One region of the Blautia sp. BCRC 81119 genome, then DNA from elsewhere that is predicted to be linked to it. Evidence: predicted binding sites of a transcription regulator. Region 1 holds the regulator's gene; each other region holds the start of a gene.
The links. The regulator HrcA, encoded in region 1, represses chaperone genes, less so after heat shock. The targets are predictions, from matches to a motif close to TGTTAGCACTCNNNNNNNNNGAGTGCTAACA.
Positions count from the first base shown of each region.

Region 1 (2,273 bases):
ATCCTTGTAGGTGTAACCCTTCTGGAATTCTTCCACCACGATGTTCTCTCCAACCTCTTCATCCTCCACATGCATCACTGCATTATGGAAATCCGGGTTGAATTCCTTTCCCACTGCTTCGATCGGCTTCACACCAAGCTCATCCAGTGTTGTGGTAAGCTGCTTGTAGATCATTTTCATTCCATCTGCAAAAGCATCGCCTTCCTGTGCCTGTGCAAGACCTCTTTCGAAGTTATCCACAACCGGCAGGATCTTTTCAACGATTTCTTTTGCTCCGATGATGTACATGCTGGATTTTTCTTTTTCCGTTCTTTTACGGAAATTATCAAATTCAGCCATGGTACGCTTCAGGCGATCGGTAAGTTCCTCCACCTTCTGCTCAGATTTATCTTTTTTCTTCTTTCCGAAGAAGGAAGTTTTTGATTTTTCTTCTTTTTTATCCTCTGAGGCAGCTTCTTCGCCTGGAGTATTATTTTCTTCCTCCGGCAGATCTTCTCCCTCCGGTGTCAGGTTTTCTTCTTCCTGATCTCCGTCAGTTACGGGGATTTCCTTCTCCGCTTCCTGCTCTTCGGATGTTTTCTTTGTTTCCTCCGACACTTTTTTTCTACCGCCTTTCTAAGTTTTCTTCTTTTTCAAAACGTCATCCAGATGATTCTTCAGTTCCTTCAGACTGTCCACTACATTCTCATAATCCATTCGTTTGGGACCGATGATCCCGATGGTTCCGTACATTCCGTCTCCCAGTTCATATCTGGCAGTTACAATGCTGCAGTCCTTCATGGTCTGGATTGGCATCTCATCACCGATGTAAACCTGAATTCCTGTATTCTCTCCATCTGACATCTGTTCTTTTACAAGATCGGCAAGTTCATGCTTCTCCTCAAATGCGGAGATCAGCTCCGTTGCCTTCTCTTTATCGGCAAGCTCCGGATACTTGAAAATGTTAGTTGCACCTGAAGTATAGATCTCCATATCTTCCTCTTCCACATGAATGGTGGCTGCCACTGCATCCAGAACCGTTGCCACCACACCGCTGTGGCTGCCTGCCTGTTCCTTCAGTCTGGCGATCATCCCAAGGTTGATATCCTGGATTGGAATCCCATTGAGATTGGTGTTAAGAAGAAGATTCAGTTTCAGGATCGTCTGGTCGTCCATTTCCTCATCCAGATTGATGATCTGGTTCCGGACTGTGTTGTTGTCACTGACAACCACTGCCACAAGCTGAAGCTCGCTCATCCTCGACAGCTGGATGAACTTGACCTTGTTGCCGCTGTACTGCGGAACGGAAACCATGGTAGCATAGTTGGTATTGGAAGCAAGAACCTTCGCAACCTTCTTAAGCACCTTATCCATCTTATCTGTCTTCTCAATGATCAGATCTCGCAGCTCTGCGACCTCCGCTTCCTTCTCCTTCATCAACTCATTGACGTAAAGTCTGTAGCCCTTATCTGAAGGAATCCTTCCTGCTGAGGTATGAGGCTGGACGATATAGCCCATATCTGTCAGGTCTGACATTTCATTTCGGATCGTTGCGGAACTGACATTGAGATCCGCATACTTGGAAATGGTCCTGGAACCAACCGGTTCTCCGGTTTCCATATAGGTCTTGATGATTGCTTTTAAGATTTTTTGCTTGCGCTCATTCAACACCTCTTCCATGAATCCATCTCCTTTCCTTTTTATTCTTTCCTGACGGATGTTGATTCTTTTTTTACATCTGTTAGCACTCATTTTAGTGGAGTGCTAACATCTACAGTCTTTAAGATATCACCATGTAAAATATTTGTCAATATGTTTTGAAAAAAAGTTCTTATTTTTTCAAAACAAAAAAAGCATCAGTACGATGCTTTTTTGTAATACTGGTCTATGCAGTTCTGTGCCCCGGCAAAAAATTCCGCTTCTGTTTTCTGTCCCAGCATATATTTCTGAAATTCCGTTCCCATGGACGAAACGGCTTCTATGGAATCGGCACACAGTGGTCTTGCTTTCAGCTTATAATCTTTCAGATATTGCCGGATCATTTCAATGCCATCCAGATCAAAATTCTTATCCTCGATCACATCCAGTCTTGCCGGACACATTTTTATCAGCTGTCCGTAATTTTTACTGGCCTCATATCCGGACACATACTGAAGGAACTTCAGAGCTGCTTCTTTATGATCAGAATTTTTATTCAGTACATACTGCCAGGTTGCGATATTGGTCACCTTCTCGTCAAATTCCGGAAATGGTGCCATATGGATCTTATCTTTTCCATACACGCCTGCATTCTG
Region 1 is NZ_QJHD01000004.1:65,566-67,838, forward strand. Features, by position in the region: gene grpE (nucleotide exchange factor GrpE) at 1-597, opposite strand, end outside; gene hrcA (heat-inducible transcriptional repressor HrcA) at 616-1,659, opposite strand; gene DMI82_RS03510 (ABC transporter substrate-binding protein) at 1,836-2,273, opposite strand, start outside.

Region 2 (2,273 bases), on a different contig from region 1:
AGCGCATCTGGATTTCATAGTAGTGAGATCCAGGTAGTGTGTGATATGGGACTGGGATGTTACGAAGTGTCCCGGAATCATTTTAAGCTGTATGCGGTTGTCAGTGCGTGCATAAATTTTTATGATGTTGTCCTGATCCATAATAAAAACCTCCTGTCGTGATCGTGTTTTACGTGGTTGTTCAGGAGAATTATCCTGAAGGATTACGAAACAGATTTATTTAACCGAATGCGGATTGCAAATATCCGATTAGCTGTGCATATTATACCATTAATTTCAAAAAAATGAAATAATATAATGCAAAATATATAAAAAATATTCAAAAAATCAAGCGTATTTGTTAAAAAATATCCAATATCATGAAAACTTTGACAATAGGATCATTACTATAGAGTGAAAGTACTTGTGAGTACGTAGTAAATTGGAAAGAGAGTGTCATATGTATTATTGCGTATAAAAAAGAGGAGGAGAATCCCTAAGGATCCTCCCCCTGTGAGAGTGAGTCAATATCAGCCTTCAATAGATACATATTTATCAGCTTCAATCTCTTCAGCTGCTTTTTTCGGAATAGAAAGTCTCAGAACACCGTTCTCAAATTTTGCATGGACATCTTCGTTTTTTACACCATTACCAACATAGAAGCTTCTGCTTGTGCTGCCGGCATAACGTTCACGGCGGATATAATTGCCTTTCTTGTCTTCCTCGTCTTTGTCAAGACCCTTGGCAGCGGAGATGGTAAGATAACCATCCTTCAGCTGTACCTGTACTTCATCTTTCTTAAATCCTGGAAGATCTACATCCAGCTCATAGCCTTTATCTGTTTCACGTACATCAGTTTTCATGATATTTTTTGCATGTTTGCCATAAAGAGGGTTCTTTCCGCTAAAGAAATTATCTCTGAATCCAAAATCATCCATCCACTCATCAAATAAGTTTTCTCCAAATACACTCGGGAACATCATAAGTCATTTCTCCTTTCAAATTGAAAAGCCGTTCCGGTGGATCAAGAAATCCAACTGTTGCCGGTATATAGTTACCACTTCGGGTTATTCCGCAGTGGTGATCGTTTGGTTTTATTCTGAACATCTGGAAGTTCTTTTTTATCTTCTCCTTTGTTCTATATGTAATATAACACATGTTGTTAGCAAAGTCAATAGGTGAGTGCTAAAAAATTGTGAAGAATTTGTGTTCCGTAAAATGAAAAAACTAATTTCCACCTTTAGCCCTTTATGCTCTCATATTAAAAAGCGAATCGGACAAGGACTGAAAATCTTATGCAGATTGAACATTCTGCAATGTTATAATAACTTTAAAGCATAGAAAAAACCAAAAAAATCAATATAATAAGGCATATAGACAAAATGTATTAAAAAAATTTTTCGTACATTCTTCTGAGTTGAACAGACGATAGAAAGACAGTATTCATGAGTATGCAGGTAAAGCAAAATGTAAATGAAAAAGTACAGGAGGAGAGAATAATGCAGAAAAAATATGCAGATTTTAAGCTTGGGGTACCGGATTATGTAACAGTGGAAACAGAAGCGGAGAGACTTGTGTGCCAGGGAGGGCAGACGACAGTAGCTGCCGGTGCAACTACTGTGGAATTTCAGGACGCAGGTGAACATGAGGATATATTTGTCACATCCGAGGATGCAGTGAGATGTGTGAAGCTGAGATGGAACTATAAGATCCCGAAATCAGCCAGATTTCTGGGAGATGCCTGGGAACGTACCTATGGTGATGCGGAATGGCATGGAATGAGCGGAAACCGTTATCTGCCATGGTATTTTCTGGCGAAGCTTTCTGAGAAGGTTCTCTGCTTTGGCGTAAAGGTCCGTCCTTCTGCTATGTGCTGTTGGCAGGTGGATACCAAAGGAATTACTTTGTTTCTGGATGTTCGCTGCGGAAATACAGGAGTACAGCTGAAAGGAAGAAAGCTGTGTGCCGCACAGATCGTCTGCATGGAAGCAGAAGGAGCAGATACTTTTGAAACTGCACAGAAATTCTGTGAAAAAATGTGTGCAGATCCGATCTTCCCAGAGTTTCCGGTATATGGAAGCAATAACTGGTACTATGCTTACGGTGACAGCTCCGAAGAGGAGATCTTAAGTGATACCGATTATATCCTGAAACTGACCGAAGGTGTAAAAAATCCTCCGTTCATGGTCATTGATGACTGTTGGCAGGAACATCACCGCTTGGATGAATACAACGGTGGACCATGGACAAAAGGCAATGACAGATTTCCGGATATGAAAGGTCTTGCAGACAAG
Region 2 is NZ_QJHD01000006.1:40,748-43,020, forward strand. Features, by position in the region: gene DMI82_RS05050 (hypothetical protein) at 1-141, opposite strand, end outside; gene DMI82_RS05055 (Hsp20/alpha crystallin family protein) at 510-962, opposite strand; gene DMI82_RS05060 (glycoside hydrolase family 36 protein) at 1,479-2,273, shown strand, end outside.
Region 2: a site for HrcA is predicted at 1,140-1,170, ahead of DMI82_RS05055 (Hsp20/alpha crystallin family protein). Genes of this name have one in related genera too.

Region 3 (2,273 bases), on a different contig from region 1:
TAGGTAAAATAATACTATACCATATTACCTTTGTCAAGCTGTCCCTGGCTCTTCAGAGATTTTTTTACTGCATTTCGTTAAAGCTTGTATTTATTCTACATACAGATCACACAGGCGTCAAGATAAATTTTCTGTATCTTGCCTCTGCTATATATATATTTCCTTAATTCGTCATATTTTTGATCCAGTGTCCGTAATTGCACTTCAAAAATGCAGGCACGCATTTAAAGATCTGATCTGCATTCAGGCAGCATACCACCACTGCCGGAGATGCCTTAACCACAAATGCCATAAACATGGACAGAAGGATCACGATCCCCCAGGTACTGATCAGGTCCACCTTCATGGAATAAGCGATGCTTCCGCTTCCCCGGATGATACCACCGTTTGTCGGCATCTGATAGGACATTCCTACCATTACTACACTTAAGTCATTACCGAAAGCCCGAAGGCAACCCCTGCAATTTCCACACAGCGCAGTGTAGCAAGCAGGATCTGCGTCACTGCAAAGAAAAAGTAAGTAAACCGGATGATCGCCAGATAGGAAAGACCGGCTTCAATAATCGCCTGGTCTGTTGTAAAAAGCCCCAGCAGCTGTGTTGGAAAAAGACTGGCCAGGATAAACAGCACAAGGGCAATAAAAAAGCCTGTGCGCATGGCCCAGGCACCGATCTTCCTTACCGGCTCTGTCTCTTTCTTTCCCCAGTACTGACTTCCGAATATGACAAGTCCGTCTCCCAGAGCCATAAGCAGCTGCTGAAAGACGAACTGTACCTGGTTTACGGTAGTCACACCGGATAATGCAGTTTCGCTGAAGGCTCCAAGCATAATGTTGTCAGCAAGATTGACACTTAAGGTCACTACATTCTGCAACACCAGCATGGAGCATAATTTCAGAAAATTACGATAAAAATTCTTCATCAGTCTTTTACGATAGCAATGATATCATCTGCGTTGATCACCAGATATTTCTCACCCTCATATTTGATCTCGGTTCCTGTGTATTTTCCGTAGATCACACGGTCGCCCGGCTTTACCTGTACCGGTACTTCTTTACCGTCTACGACCTTACCGCCACCTACTGCGATAACCTCTGCCTGCTGGGTTTTCTCCTTGGAGCTGTCCGGAAGTACGATGCCGGATGCGGTTTTGTCTTCTGTCTCAAAATATTTTACGATAACTCTGTCTGCAACTGGTTTTAATGCCATATTCATTTCCTTCTTTCTGTGATTATTAGCACTCTTGAGCTTTGAGTGCTACTCTTTTTTTATCATACTACATATCCGAAAATTGTCAAGATATTTGCAGATATGTAGTATGATATTATTTATGATAGGGCTCTCCGCTGATGATACGATAACTGCGGTAGATCTGTTCCAGAAGGATCACACGCATCAGCTGATGAGGAAATGTCATCTTCGAAAAGCTTAAAGCATAGTCTGATCTCTTCAGTACTTCTTTTCCAAGACCGATAGAGCCGCCGATCACAAACTGGATATGGCTGGTCCCACGTATTCCCAGCTCGTTGATCTTCCGTGCGAAGTTCTCAGAGGTCAGCTGTTCGCCTCCGATCTCCAGAGTGATCACAAACGCATCATCCCGGATATATTTAAGAAGACGCTCCCCTTCCTTGTTCCGAATGGCATCTTCTACTGTTTCGCTGGCATTATCCGGTGTTTTTTCGTCGGACACTTCTATGATCTCCAGCTTGCAGTAACGCCCGAGGCGCTTGGAATACTCCGCAATGGCATCCCGCAGATATTTTTCCTTGATCTTCCCTACTGTCAGGATACTTATTTTCATCCGCCGTTCTCCTCCAGATAATTCTCAAATTCTTCTGCTGACATCAAAACCTTCCTTGGCTTGGTTCCTTCCTCCGGACCTACCACTCCTGCGTCACAAAGCTGATCCATGATCCTTGCCGCACGGTTAAATCCGATCTTGAACATACGCTGGAGCATACCGATGGAGGCCTTTTCCTTCTCAATGATAAATTTACCGGCTTCTGTAAAATAGACATCTCTGTCACCGCCGCCGGCTCCTCCCGGGACACCGGCTGTATTGACCTGCTTCTCGATGGAGGTATCATAAACAGCACCCTGATTTTTGTCAGAAACATATTCTACGACTGCACTGACCTCCTCATCGGAAACAAAAGCGCCCTGCAGTCTGGCCGGCTTCTGATATCCCTGAGGATAAAACAGCATATCGCCCTTGCCAAGAAGCTTCTCGGCACCGTTCATATCCAGGATCGTCCTGGAATCCACACCGGA
Region 3 is NZ_QJHD01000002.1:163,979-166,251, reverse strand. Features, by position in the region: gene DMI82_RS20515 (hypothetical protein) at 164-397, opposite strand; gene DMI82_RS01815 (MATE family efflux transporter) at 427-921, opposite strand; gene groES (co-chaperone GroES) at 921-1,208, opposite strand; gene rlmH (23S rRNA (pseudouridine(1915)-N(3))-methyltransferase RlmH) at 1,324-1,803, opposite strand; gene DMI82_RS01800 (FtsK/SpoIIIE family DNA translocase) at 1,800-2,273, opposite strand, start outside.
Region 3: a site for HrcA is predicted at 1,232-1,262, ahead of groES (co-chaperone GroES). Genes of this name have one in related genera too.